One region of the Methylobacterium sp. E-012 genome, then DNA from elsewhere that is predicted to be linked to it. Evidence: riboswitches for the same ligand, from Rfam matches in the RefSeq annotation. Region 1 holds a riboswitch; each other region holds the start of a gene.
The links. Region 1 has a riboswitch for cobalamin ahead of AC3IF1_RS00505 (TonB-dependent receptor). Riboswitches for the same ligand answer to the same signal wherever they lie in the genome.

Region 1 (4,356 bases):
TATTGCTGCGCCCGCTCCCGACCCAAAGGCGGCATTCCGAATGTCCGGATGCAGGCGGGTGAGATCAGAACCGACCCGCGATTGTCAGGCGCACGGCGGTGGGCTCCACCGGGTGGAAGACGCGGTCGATCAGCCCCTCGGTGGGCTCGCCCGGCAGGCGCGAGACGTAGGCGTAGGTGATCTGGTCGGACTTGCTGTTCGTCAGGTTCAGCACGTCCAGCGAGACGCTGATGCCATTCTCGAAGTTGTAGCCCACCCGACCGTTGAACAGCGCGGTCGGCCGCGAGCGGATGGAGTTGTCCTCGATCAGCGGGCGCGGTCCGAAGTAGCGAAACCGCAGCGAGCCGAACCAGCCGAGCGGTTCGCCGAAGGTGATGCCCGCCGACGCGATGGTGGTGGGCGCCTCCGGCACCCGGTTGCCGACCGGATCGTAGTCGGAAAAGCGGGCGTTGGTGATCGTCAAGTCGCCTTCCAGCGAGAGCCACGGCGTCACCGCATAGCGGTTGGTCCATTCCACGCCGAAGCGCCGGGTCGGGCGGCTGGGCTCCGTCGTGCCGGTATCGCCCTGGAACAGGTTCTCCGAGGCAAAATCGAGCCGGAACAGCGCGAGGCTCGTCTCCAGCCCGGCGATCGAGCGGTTGCGCAGGCCGATCTCGTAGCCGGTCGAGGGCACCAGGAACGGCGAGCGGGTGGTGTTGAACAACGAACTCGTCGGGTCGATCGTGGCGGTCACGCCGCGCACGTCGTTCGAGTGGAAGCCGCCGCCGTAGTTCACGTAAAGCTCGGTGTCGAACCATGGTCCGAGGGTCAGGCCGAGCTTCGGGTTGACGATACCGTCGCGCGCTCGACCGGAATTGGCCGGCGTGTCCGAGACGACGCTCGCATAGTAGCCATCGGCGCGGAAGCCGACACTGGTGCGCAACCAGTCGGTCCAGCGGACCCGGTTGTCGAAGTAGAAGGCGCCGCTCGTCTCCAGCACGCGGTCGTCGAGCACGCCGGAGCGGTATTGCCGGTTCGTGGTGTTGAACAGGCCGACCCGGATGCTGTCGGTCCGCGTCTGCACGCCGATCTCGTTCTCCATCGGCAGCCCGAACAGATCGCCCTGGAAGATGTGCAGCGCCTCGCCGCCGCCGATGATGCGCTGGTCGAGCTGGTGGAACTGGTCGCCGTTGACCGGGTCGTTCAGGACATAGGTGAAGTCGTTGAATAGGTTGAGTTGTGAGCGGATCACGTAGGCCGAGGCCCGCGTCACGCCGGTGTCGTCTGTCGCGCTGAACTTGCCCGAGAGCGAGACGCGCGAGGTATCGCCGCCGTCCGTAGGGTTGATCGTGCCGTAGCGGCCGATCAGCCCCTCGGTGACCGCGCGCTCGGGGATCTGGTTGGTCGCGGTCCAGCGGGCCGCATAGGCCATGCCGGTGACCGAGAAGCCGTCGAGCGGCGTGCCCTGGCTGTAGCGGGCGACCCCGTTGATCTTGCGCAGCGCGTCCGGGACGACCCACGGCCCATCGTAGACCTGCGCCTCGCCAGCCAGGAGCAGGTTGCCCTCGGCCAGCGGCACGGTGGTGATCGACAGGGCACGCTTGTAGCCGAAGCTGCCGATCGAGGTCAGCGCGACGTTCTTGGCGGTCGTATCGAGGTAGTCGATCCGGACCGAGCCCGCGGAGGCGAAGTCGCCGTCGCGCACGAAGTACGGCCCCTTGTGGAACTCCACGGCGCCGACGAGTTCGGGGATCAGGAAGTTGATGTCGGCGTAGCCCTGGCCGTGGGCATGGGTGCGCATGTTGAGCGGCATGCCGTCCAGGAACAGGGCGATATCGGTGCCGTGGTCGAGGTTGAAGCCGCGCAGGAAGAACTGGTTGGCCTTGCCCTCACCGGAGTGCTGGGTGACGATCAGGCCCGGCACCGCCTCCAGCACCTCGCCGGGCCGGGTCACCGGCCGGCTGTTGAGCTGCGCGCCCGTGATGACGCCGGAACTGGCGGAGGCTACGGGCGTGCTGATCCCGCCAATGCCGGTCGTGCCCCCGACATAGCCTGCGCTGGCAGATGGACCGGCCTGCGGTGACGCCGCTGCCGCGGTCTCCGCGGTTACCGAGATCTCCTCCAGCGTCGTTTCGGTGGTTGCGGCACTGGGAATGGATCGGTCTTGAGCTACAGCCGCTGACGCTAGGACAGCGAGGCTGACGCCCGACAGGGTCGCGAGCGTTCGGGTGGTCGGACGATGAGACACGGGACCTCGGGCGACGGCAGTGGCACGTCACCGCGAATGAAGCCTCGCCGATCGCGCACGGGCACGAGCGTCTCGGCACCCGCCAGGACACCCCGCCCGGCGCGTTTCGCGTGTGACCACGGCTGACGGCAGGTCTCCTGGCTCGCGGGTCACCGCCCTCGCACCGTCTTCCCGGATGAGGCTCATCCAGTGACGCGGTGGTGCTGGGCTCGCCGCTTACAGTTGCGGGGGCAGCCGTGGCATCGAGCTTTCACTCTCACCACGTTCCCTTTTGATCCCCGGGGGGAACCGTCACGGTCAGGCTAGGTGATCGGCCGACGCTCGGTCAACGCGACGAAACGGGTTCCTGTGGTGTGTGCCCTTTTGGCTGCATTCCGGAAATCGCCTTTGCGAGTGGCCGATCGCTGCCGATGGGACTAGAACAGGCTCATGCCGGGGTCCGCTTCCGGATGTCGAGCCAACTTCCGCTGTCCCCCCCTGAGCCGAAGTTGATTGAGGTCCGGCGAACGACTGCTTTGGAGAAACGCAAACGACGTTCCCGGCGGCTGGGTTGGGTCGCGAGCAGTCATCGCATGCTTAAGCTAATTGGGTTCAGGCTTTAGGAAGCTGGTTGGATCGAAGCTCGGCCCGACCGACTTTGCGAGCGGCGCGGAGCCATCCAGTCGGCGCCACGCTCACGAATGTCCCGCTGCCCTAAGTTGCCTCGCTCCGCTCGCAAAGACGGCGTTCTGTAACGACGTCCTCGAACCGCGAGCGGCATCTTGGAGATGCCGCCAAAGGCAGTCATACGCCGTACGCCCATGACATGCTGCATTCCGAACTCGTGACCGACCCCCTCTCCTTCCTCGCCGGCGGCGGCGAAGCGGCGCGCATGATCCGCGCGCGCGACTGGACCGGCCACCCCCTCGGCCCCCCGGAGACCTGGCCGGCGGAGTTCCGGGCGGCGCTCTCGCTCGTGCTCAACTCGCCGGAATCGATGATCCTGGCCTGGGGGCCCGATCTCCATTTCTTCTTCAACGACACCTACTTCCCGCTGCTGGGGCCGCGGCTGCCCTGGGCCATGGGGGCGCGGTTCGACGCCGTCTGGGCCGATGCCTGGGAGCAGGCCGGGCCGATCATCGCGGCCGCCCTGGAGGGCCGGCCAGAGCGGTTCGTCGACCTGCCGTGGCAGCTCGACACCGACCGGGGCGCCCGGGAGACGTGGTGGACCTTCTCGTATTCGCGGGTGCTCGATGCCGTGGGCGGTGTCGCCGGGCTGTTCATCCTCACCAACGAGACCACCGGGCGGGTGCTGGCCGACGCCGCCCTCACCGAGAGCCGGGCCCAGCTCGAGACCGCGCTTGCGGAACTCGGCAGCCTCAACGCCACCCTGGCGCAGCAGGTCGCGGAGCGGACCGCCGACCGCAACGCCCTGTGGACGCTCTCCTCCGACATGATGCTCCGCTGCCTGTTCGACGGCACGATCACCGCGGTCAACCCGGCCTGGACCGAGGTGCTGGGCTGGGGCGCGGACGCCCTCGTCGGCACCAAGCTGATCGACTTCGTCCACCCGGACGATCTGGCGCGCACGATCGCGGGGGCGGAGCAGCTCTCGGCGGGCGAGCGCCTCGCACGCTTCGACAACCGCTACCGCCACCGGGACGGCAGCTACCGCTGGATCAGCTGGGCGGCCCGGCCCGGCGACGGCGTGATCAACGCGGTCGGCCGCGACTTCACCGCAGAGCGCGAGCGCGCCGACGCCCTGGCGGCCGCCGAGGAGGCCCTGCGGCAATCGCAGAAGATGGAGGCGGTGGGCCAGCTCACCGGCGGCCTCGCCCACGATTTCAACAACCTGCTGGCCGGCATCTCCGGCTCGCTGGAGCTGATCCAGACCCGGCTGAGCCAGGGCCGGATGATGGATGTCGACCGCTACATCAACGCGGCCCAGGGCGCGTCCAAGCGCGCCGCCGCCCTGACGCACCGGCTGCTCGCCTTCTCGCGCCGCCAGACCCTCGACCCGAAGCCCACCGACGTGAACCGTCTCGTCGCCGGCATGGAGGAGCTGATCCGGCGCACCGTGGGACCGGCGGTGGTCGTCGAGGTGATCGCCGCCCCCGGCCTGTGGCTGACCCTGGTCGACCCGCCGCAGC
Region 2 (4,356 bases), 5.1 Mb from region 1:
CTGATCGCGTAGACTTTGTCAAACAGGTTGTAGACGCGCAGGCTCAGGCGCGATTCGGCCGTCACTTGATGGTCGAGGACGAGGTTGACGAGGCTGTAGGCCGGGCGCCGCGCCGTGTTGCCGAAGTCGCTGTAGACCTGTCCCACGTTCTGCAGACCGATCCGCGCGGTCCAGTCGCGGACGGGATCCCAGGTCAGCCAGAGGTTGGCCACGCGCTCGGGCACGTCGATCGGCTGGTTGCCGGCATACGAGACGGTGGCGCCGCTCACGGTCTGGTCGAACCGGTCGTACTGCGCGTGCAGGAGCGCGAGGTTGCCGTCGAGCCGCCAGCCCGGCGCGAACCGCCAGCCCAGCGCCAGTTCGAACCCCTGCGAGGATTGGCTTCCGACCTGCGTGGAGAGCGTCGGTTGCCCCGGCACGGCCGAGATCAGATTGTCCTTGACGATCCGGTAGCCGGCGACCGTCCATTCGAGGGCGCCGTCGAAGGCGAGACCCTTGGTGCCGATCTCGACCTGGTCACCCGTGGCGAGCTTGAAGCCCGCCAGGGACTGCGACAGGGTGATCAGGCTGTTCACCGGGTCGGTGGCGACGCTGTACTGGGCGTAGAGCGCGCTGTCCGGCGTCGGGTTGTAGACGAGACCGAACCGGTAGCCGAGGGCGCGGTAGGTTTTTTCGAATCGCGATCCCGTCTGCAGATCCTCCCGGTGGAGGGTCGGCACGTCGAGGCGCACCCCGGTGAGGAACGACAGCCTGTCGGATAAAATCACGCGATCCTCGGCGAAGACCGAGGCCTGGCTCGTCTGGGTGGCGTAGGCCGGCCGCGCTCGCCCGTCCTGCGGGAAATAGCCGGGATCGTAGCCGGTCAGCGGCACGCTGGTGGTCTGGTCGAAGTAAAAATTGTTCGTGTGGCGGAAGTCGATGTGGTTCACGTCGAAGCCGGCCACGAACGCGTTCTGCAGGCCGAACAGGCTGCCCTTAAGGCTCGCGTCGAGCCGGTCCCCGACCTGCTCCTGGCTGTGATAGATTTCCAGATCGTCGCTCCGGTCGACCAGCCCGGAGCCACGACTGTAGGAATACTGCTCGACGTCGAGCCAATGGCGCCGGCTGGTCAGCCGATAGGCGGTGTTGCGCACCGTGATGTCCGCCGAGGGCGACCACTCGGCCTTGAGCTGGGTCCAGTTGTCGGCCCAGGTGATCTTCGCGTCGCGGACGTTGTAGTTGTTGAATCGGATCAGGTCCGGGATCCGGCCCCCGACGAGCGGCGTGCCCCAGTAGCGCGCCGGCTCCTGGTAGCCGAGATCGTGGCTGAGCGTGAACGCGAGGTCGGGGCTCGGCTGGAACAGCAGGGCGGCCGAGACCGCGAGATTGCGAAAATCGCCCTCCGGCCGGACCCAGCCGTCGGCGCGGTTGCCACTGACGCTGAGGCGGTACGCGAAGGTGTCGCCGAACTCGACCTGTCCGAGCGCCCCGCCGGAATCGAGGGCGAGCCGCGCGACCCCGTCCGTCCCGATGACCGCGCGGGCCGTATTGATCGGCACGAAGACCGGTTTCTTCGGCACCACGTTGATCACGCCGCCGATGGCGCCGTCGCCGTAGAGCACCGAGGACGGCCCGCGCAGCACCTCGATCCGCTCGACGTTCCAGGTGTCGAACGGGAAGGTGACGGTGTTCGCACCCACGTAGAAGCGCGTGCCGTCATAGAGCTGCTGGATTGAGTTCGGGCCCGCGAAGCCGCGGGACGTGAAGGCGCCGTTGCCGTTGCCGGGTGCTGCGATCGTGGTGATGCCGGTCGCGTCCTGGGTCACGGCCTCGGCGATCGTATCCTGGCCGCGCAGCCGGGCGGTCTCGCCCGACACGATGTCGAGGCTCGCCGGCGTCTCCAGGGGTGTCAGGCCGATCCGGCTCGCGGTCCGGTCGGGCGTGCGCAGGTTGAGGCCGTTCGGCGTGACGCGGTTCGGATCGCCACCGGAGCCTTGGACGGAGAGTTCGTCCAGGGTGACGGCCTCCTGCGCCGCGGCGGGATTCGCCAGGAGTGTGAGGAGCAGGCCGCAGACCGGGGCGGACCCTGCGGAGCGGGGGTGATGGATCGATGGGGACATGTCGGGGAAAAGTCCGTGCGCAGCTCCCGCCGGCCTGATCGTCCTATAAGCAACGTAATAACATTGCAATTCCTCGATCGTCCGGATCGCGGACCGCCGACGAGCGCGGGAATGCGTCGTGGGCTCACGGTCGAACGAAACGAGACGGCGGGAACGGACATCGGGACGGGCGTCGCGGGCGCGCTTGCTGTGGCACGTCACCGCGAACGAGGCCTCGCCGACCGTGCGGGCGCACGGGCGTCTCGACACCCGCCAGGACACCCCGCCCGACGCGTTTCGCGTGTGACCACGGCTGACGGCAGGTCTCCTGGCTCACGGGTCACCGCCCTCGCACCGTCTTCCCGGGGATCACCCAGTGACGTGGTGGTGAAGGGCTCGCCGCTTACAGTTGCGGGGGCAGCCGCGGCCTCGGGACGGATCCCTCACCGCGTTCCCTTTTGATCCCCGAAGGGAACCGTCGGAAACAAGCTTGGCTGCGCGCGCCTGGCGCGTCAAGCGTCGGGAATACCCTGCCTGGGGATCCAGCGGCGCGAAGGTCGGTACGCCATCTTCAGCGGACAAACGAATCTCTGCCGTAGTTTTTAGAGCGTCTGCTGAGCACGCATCGTTTTTGTGGATTTAAGAGATGCGGGTTTGATAGCTTTCCCCGTCATACAATCCCGTATGTACTTTCCAATAGTTACGCAAAAAATGCTAAAAGATTTTTTATTTTGTCGAAATGAAATTTCTTGTCCTAGAAATCAACCGCTCTGTCATGGTGCGCGCGTTGATGTTGCGTATTATAACCTGACCGAATCGGCACTGATTTTAAGACGGTTAGGCGAATGTCGCAAGATGTGCATAGTACGGAAAAAAGATCCATTTTTAGCTTGAGAAAACTGATAGCTGGATCATTCGTCGTCCTCTTCATCCTGTCTATGTTGATCGGCATATTCGCGATCAGCCGTGTCGGGCTGATCAACCAGGCCGCACAGTCGGTGGTCGGCGAGATCGATGCCGTGGCCAATCTGGGCCTCATGAATGAGGACAGCCAGGAACTTCGGGCCCTGGATATCCTCGCTCATAACGCGCGCGGGAAGGACCAGGCGCGGTCTTACGAGGCCCAGCTCGAGACGGCGCAGCAAGCCTTCTCCACGGCCTGGAGTCGCTATGCGCCGACCGTATCCGGCCCGGAGGAGCAGGCGCTCGCACATCGGCTGCGGGAGGCGTGGCAGCATTTTCTGGCGCTCGAGAGCCAAGTGTCCGCGCTCGATCGGGCCGGCGAGCACGCCCTGGCCGATACGGTCGTGTTCGGCGCCTTCGGCGAGGACGCGGAGGCATTCCGGAAGGCGGTCCGCGCGGTCCTCGCCTATCGCCAGACGCGGGTCATCGATCAGACCGCGGCGACAGACGCGGTCGGCAGGGCGTCGACCCTCTCGGTGGCCGCCGCTCTGGGCATCGTGGCGATCCTGACCCTGGTCGTCAGCGGCTTCATCATCCGCAGGGTGGCCACGCCGCTCATGACGATGACCGGCATCATGCGGCGCCTCGCGGAGAACGACCCCGACGTGGCGGTTCCCGCGGGCGATCGCACGGACGAGATCGGCGCCATGGCCGGAACCCTACGGGTCTTCCAGGAGAACATGCGACGGTCCAGAACCCTCGAGCAGGAGGCGGCCGAGGCGCGCCTGCAGGCCGAGGCGCAGAGCCGACAGGAGATGGCCGAAATGGCCGGCCGCTTCGAGACGGCGGTCGGCGGGATCGTGACCACGCTCGCCACGGCCTCGACGCAACTGCGCGGGACGGCCCGGTCCATGACGGGGATCGCCAGTGAGACGGCGGTGCAGTCCACCGCCGTGGCGTCCGCGGCCGAGGAGGCCGCCGCCAACGTCAAGATGGTGGCCGAGGCTGCCGGGGATCTCGAGTCGTCGGTCCGCGAAGTCGGCCGTCAGGCCGAGGTCTCGTCCGCCATGGCAAACGGCATCGCCGGGGAGGCCGCGCAGACGGCTGCTTTGGTGCAGGCGCTGAGCGGGGCGGCCGCCCAGATCGGCGATATCGTCGGCATCATCTCGACTCTCGCCAAACAGACCAACCTTCTGGCGCTGAACGCCACGATCGAGGCCGCCCGCGCCGGGGATGCCGGACGCGGATTCGCCGTGGTGGCGGCCGAGGTCAAGGCTTTGGCGACCCAGACCGCAGCGGCCACGAACGACATCGCGCAGCATGTCGCGACCATCCAGGGCTCCACCTCCGATGTGGTCACGGCCATCGGCGGCAT
Region 3 (4,356 bases), 2.1 Mb from region 1:
GGGCGGATCGGCAGCGCCACGGTCTCGAAGTCGTCGTGGTCGTGATCCTCGCCATCGCCGTGATGGGAGGGACGGGCGTCCAGATCGTCCTCGGCCGCCGCGCCGAGGCCCAGCAGCACGCGGGGGTCGATGACGCCGTTCTCAGTCTCGACCACCTTCACGGCGCGGGGCAGATGGCCCTCCACTTCGGCCCGAACCCGGGCGCGGGTCGCGGCGTCGATCAGGTCGGCCTTGTTGAGCACCACGAGGTCGGCGCAGAGGAGCTGATCCTCGAACACCTCTTCCAGGGGATTGTCGTGATCGACCGACTGGTCGGCGGCCCGCTGGGCGGCCAGCGCCTCCGGATCCTCCGCGAAGGCGCCCGATGCGACCGCCGGCCCGTCCACCACCGCGACGACGCCGTCCACCGTAACCCGCGAGCGGATCGCCGGCCACTGGAAGGCCTGGACCAGGGGCTTGGGCAGGGCGAGGCCGGAGGTCTCGATCAGGATATGCTCCGGGGGCTCGGCGCGGCCGAGCAGCGTTTCGAGCGCCGGAACGAAATCGTCCGCCACGGTGCAGCAGATGCAGCCGTTCGGCAGTTCGACGATAGAATCTTCGGTGCAGCCCTCGACCCCACAAGCGGCCAGGAACGATTTGTCGAAACCGACATCGCCGAACTCGTTGACCAGGATCGCGAGGCGCCGCCCCTTGGCGTTCTCGACCACGTGGCGCACGAGCGTCGTCTTGCCCGCGCCGAGGAAGCCCGTAACGATGGTGCAGGGGATCTTGGCGACGAGGGTCATTCCGCGGCCTCCAGGGTGCCGGCCTGAGGCGGGCTCGGATCGGGGAAAGGGGGGATGCGCGCGATCACCCCGGTGCGGAACGCCGCCGGACGCTGCCGCCACGGCACGATGCCGTCGGGGGTCTTCGCGTAGGCGGACAGACCGTCCAAGATGATCTCGGCGGAGGCGGCCGGATCCAGGTCGCCATACACGTAGGTCCAGCGGTCGGCCGAGGCGACCGCCACCGTGCAGGGCCGCTTGCACACGGACAGGCACTCCGCCGGCTCGATCCGCAGGTCGGGCGCGTCGCCGGCCCGGTCCCGCAGGGCGTCGAGAAGCCGGGCTCCGGCCCGGGGACGGTCAGGATCGTCGCCCTCGCGGCGGCAGGTGGTGCAGACGTACAGGACGGTATCAGGCACGGGCGACCCCGCGCGCCGTCTCGCGGCCGAAGACCTGCCAGGCCCGGCCGAGCCCGAGGCCGATCAGCATCCAGAACACGAAGCTGATCGCCAGCGAGCGGGCGGCGAACTGCGCCGCCAGTGCCGCCGGAAGTTCGGACGCGCCCTCAGGTGCCTGGGGCGCCCCGGCCACGTGCGGGGCGATGATCAGGACGAGCCCGCCCAGGATCGCGATCAGCGTGCGGCGGATCGCGATCAGGTACAGGCCCATCCCGGTCGCCGCCGCGGTCATCAGCCACCAGGCCTGCCGGATGGCCAGCGGCGCGGCCTCGCTGCCGGGCAGTTCGGGGGGCAGCCCGAGGCCTGGCGCCAGGGCGACGCTCGCGAATCCCGCCACCGCGAAGGCGAGGGCGACCTGCGGCGTCGGCTCGCGCCCGCAAGCCAGCATGACGGCGCCGAGCAGAAGGGCGTAGCCGACGCCGCCGACCAGCGTCGCCAGCGCGGTGAACGCCATCCGGGGCAGGCCGGGAGCGGGCTCCCAGTCGGGTGCGGCATCGGGCGCCGCGTGGTCGTGGCCGGCATGGGCCAGCACGATCGGCAGGGCAAGCGCGGCCTGGTGGCTCGGCTCGGCATGCTCATAGCGCTCGGCCGCCACGATCAGCGGCGACGTGAGCGTGAGTTCGAGGCCCGTCACGACGACGGCCGCGAGAAAGCCGGCGGCCAGAGCCGCCGACAGAAGCCGGATGATCATCCCTGTGACGATGGCGTCAGTGGCAGGGGAAATTCTGGGTATGCCGGAAGTCATGCGCCGCGTTGTGGAACGCGATCGCCGGCGAGAAGCCGACCATAAACAGCAGGCCGAGGCCCAGGATGGCCGCGAGCGCGACGGCGACCGGGCGCTCCGACGAGCGGGCACCGACGGCGACGGGGGCGAGGGTCGAGGTGGTCATCGAGCGTGTCTCCAGCCGCCCCACCGGCGGCATTGCGGGATCCTGTCGTGACGGCAGGTCTCCTGGCTCGCGGGTCGACGCGCCTGCCGCCTTCCCGGATCGCTCCGGTGGCCCTCTGGCAGACGCTCACCGCTCACAGTTGCGGGGGCAGCCGCGGATTCGAGGCTCGCGCCCCTCACCGCATTCCCTTTTCACCCCGTCGCCGGGGCACCGTCACGCGATCGTTGTAGACGCATGACAGCTCTCGCACAACGGAGGCGCGACGGAATCCTGTCCGCATCACCGGGGACGGCGCTGAGCGGCCGTGCCGGCCATCGGATTCTCAAGACCCCTGAGCGTGATCGTGATGAAAACCCCGTCGCTGGCCCTCGCCCTGCTCATGGCGGCGTCCTTGCCCGGCCGGGCCGAGGACACCATCGCCGCGCTCAAGGCGGGCGGGCTCATCCTGGAGACGACCGGCCCGATCACCCTCGTGGCGGAGGACCTGACCCTGTCCGAGACGGCCGTGCAGGCCGATTACCGGTTCCGCAATGCGACCGAGGCCGATATCGAGGCGACCCTCGCGTTTCCGATTCCCGACATCGTCGGTGGTCCCGGGATGGCCGTGGCGATCCCCGATCCGGCGCATGACAACGTCCTCGGGTTCGACGCCGCGGTCGATGGCCAATCCGTCCCGTGGCAGGTCGAGCAGCACGCCTTCCTGACGCGGGATGGCCGGCCGGTCGAGATCACCGGCGAACTCGCGGACCTCGGGATCCCGCTGGTGCCGACCGTCGACGCGACGGCTGGCGCCCTGCGCCGCCTCCCGGAGAGCCGGCGCCGTCTTCTGATCGAGGCCCGCATCCTCGATCGGCAGGAGCACGCGGACGGCACGCTCGCGGACGTCCCGCTCTGGACGCTGAAGTCGCGGTTCTGGCGGCGGCAGGCGTTCCCGGCCGGGCGGGAGCTCGCGGTCCGCCAACACTTCGTGCCGAGCCTCGCCAGCCAGTCCGGCCTGTCCTTCGGCTCCCCGGATCTGGGGCCTGCGGCGATGGCCGGCTATGCGGACCGATTCTGCACGGATCCGGCCTTCGCGCGGCTCGCCCAGAGCCTGTACCGCCGGGCGAGTGCCGACGGCAGCCGGTCCTTTCAGGCCTACGAGGAGTCCCTCTCCTACGCGGTTGCCCCCGGGCATGGTTGGGCCGGGCCCATCGGCACGTTCCGGTTGATCGTGGACAAGGGTGATCCCGCGACAATGGTCTCGTTCTGCGGCAGCAACGTCCGGAAGACCGGGCCGACGACCTTCGAGATGGTGGTGAAGGACTACGTCCCGCAGCGGGATATCGACATTCTCTTCCTGAAGACGACCACGCGGGGCTGAGCCGGTTCGCGGACGCATTGCGAACCGCGCGACGTCCTCCGGACCCGCCCGGTGCCGGGCGTCAGGGTGCGTCCCTCGTGCGCTCGGTCGGGATGGCCGTCGGGCCCGCATCGCGCGCCTTCACGGCCTCTGCGTAGAGACGCTCCACGTCCCGGTGGAACGCCGCGCGGGAATCCGGGCGCGTGTAGAACATGTGGCCGCCCGGGTAGACCGACAGGCTCAGGCGGCCAGCGCCGTAGGCCGGCACCTGTGCGAGCAGGAGCTTCGAGGCGAAGTAGGGCGTCACCAGGTCGGTGAAGCCGTGCGCGACGAGGACGCGCAGCTTGCCGTCGAGCGCCAGCACGCCCTTGAGGTTTGAAAGAACCTCCGGCGCCTGCCGCCCCGAACCCCAGCTCCAGCCATGGTTCACCGCATTGTTCAGGAGCTCGTAGCGCATATTCGGCACGGGCCATTTCAGCGTACGGGCATAGAGATCGAGCATGGCGCTGGTGAGTGGAGCCTGGAGCGCCGTGAGCTGGGGATCCTCGAAGCCCGACTGCACCGCGTCCGGGTTCGGATCCCATCCGGTGATCCCGGTGTCGTAGGCGCTGGCGACGCGACCCTCGGCCCGGTCGATCTCACGCTGGACGCTGCGGGTCGACAGCCGTGCGGCCTGCCCGCGTACGAGGGTGGCGTCGAGCCCGACCATGGGGGCGACCTTCTCGGTCATCCGCGCCACCGCGCCGGCATCGGCCGGGCCCTTGAGAAGGTCGGCGAGATAAGGGCCGGACGCGTAGGCTTCCGACTCCCCGAGCAGGGCCGGCGTCGGCACGGTGCCGCTCCGCTCCAGGGCGCCGGCGGCGAGGGAGGGCAGCTTGAGCACGTAGCCCCAGGGATTGGCCCGC

Region 2: linked by a shared signal. The riboswitch ahead of AC3IF1_RS25145 (TonB-dependent receptor) and the one ahead of AC3IF1_RS00505 (TonB-dependent receptor) in region 1 are both predicted to bind cobalamin.
Region 3: linked by a shared signal. The riboswitch ahead of AC3IF1_RS10415 (CbtB domain-containing protein) and the one ahead of AC3IF1_RS00505 (TonB-dependent receptor) in region 1 are both predicted to bind cobalamin.

Annotation. Positions count from the first base shown of each region.
Region 1 is NZ_JBYQEY010000001.1:110,239-114,594, reverse strand. It holds gene AC3IF1_RS00505 (TonB-dependent receptor) at 65-2,227, opposite strand; cobalamin riboswitch at 2,338-2,535, opposite strand; gene AC3IF1_RS00500 (hybrid sensor histidine kinase/response regulator) at 3,051-4,356, shown strand, end outside.
Region 2 is NZ_JBYQEY010000001.1:5,255,589-5,259,944, forward strand. It holds gene AC3IF1_RS25145 (TonB-dependent receptor) at 1-2,099, opposite strand, end outside; cobalamin riboswitch at 2,380-2,573, opposite strand; gene AC3IF1_RS25150 (methyl-accepting chemotaxis protein) at 2,924-4,356, shown strand, end outside.
Region 3 is NZ_JBYQEY010000001.1:2,178,590-2,182,945, forward strand. It holds gene cobW (cobalamin biosynthesis protein CobW) at 1-785, opposite strand, end outside; gene AC3IF1_RS10405 (DUF1636 family protein) at 782-1,183, opposite strand; gene AC3IF1_RS10410 (CbtA family protein) at 1,176-1,913, opposite strand; gene AC3IF1_RS10415 (CbtB domain-containing protein) at 1,930-2,112, opposite strand; cobalamin riboswitch at 2,148-2,342, opposite strand; gene AC3IF1_RS10420 (DUF4424 family protein) at 2,459-3,472, shown strand; gene AC3IF1_RS10425 (S10 family peptidase) at 3,534-4,356, opposite strand, start outside.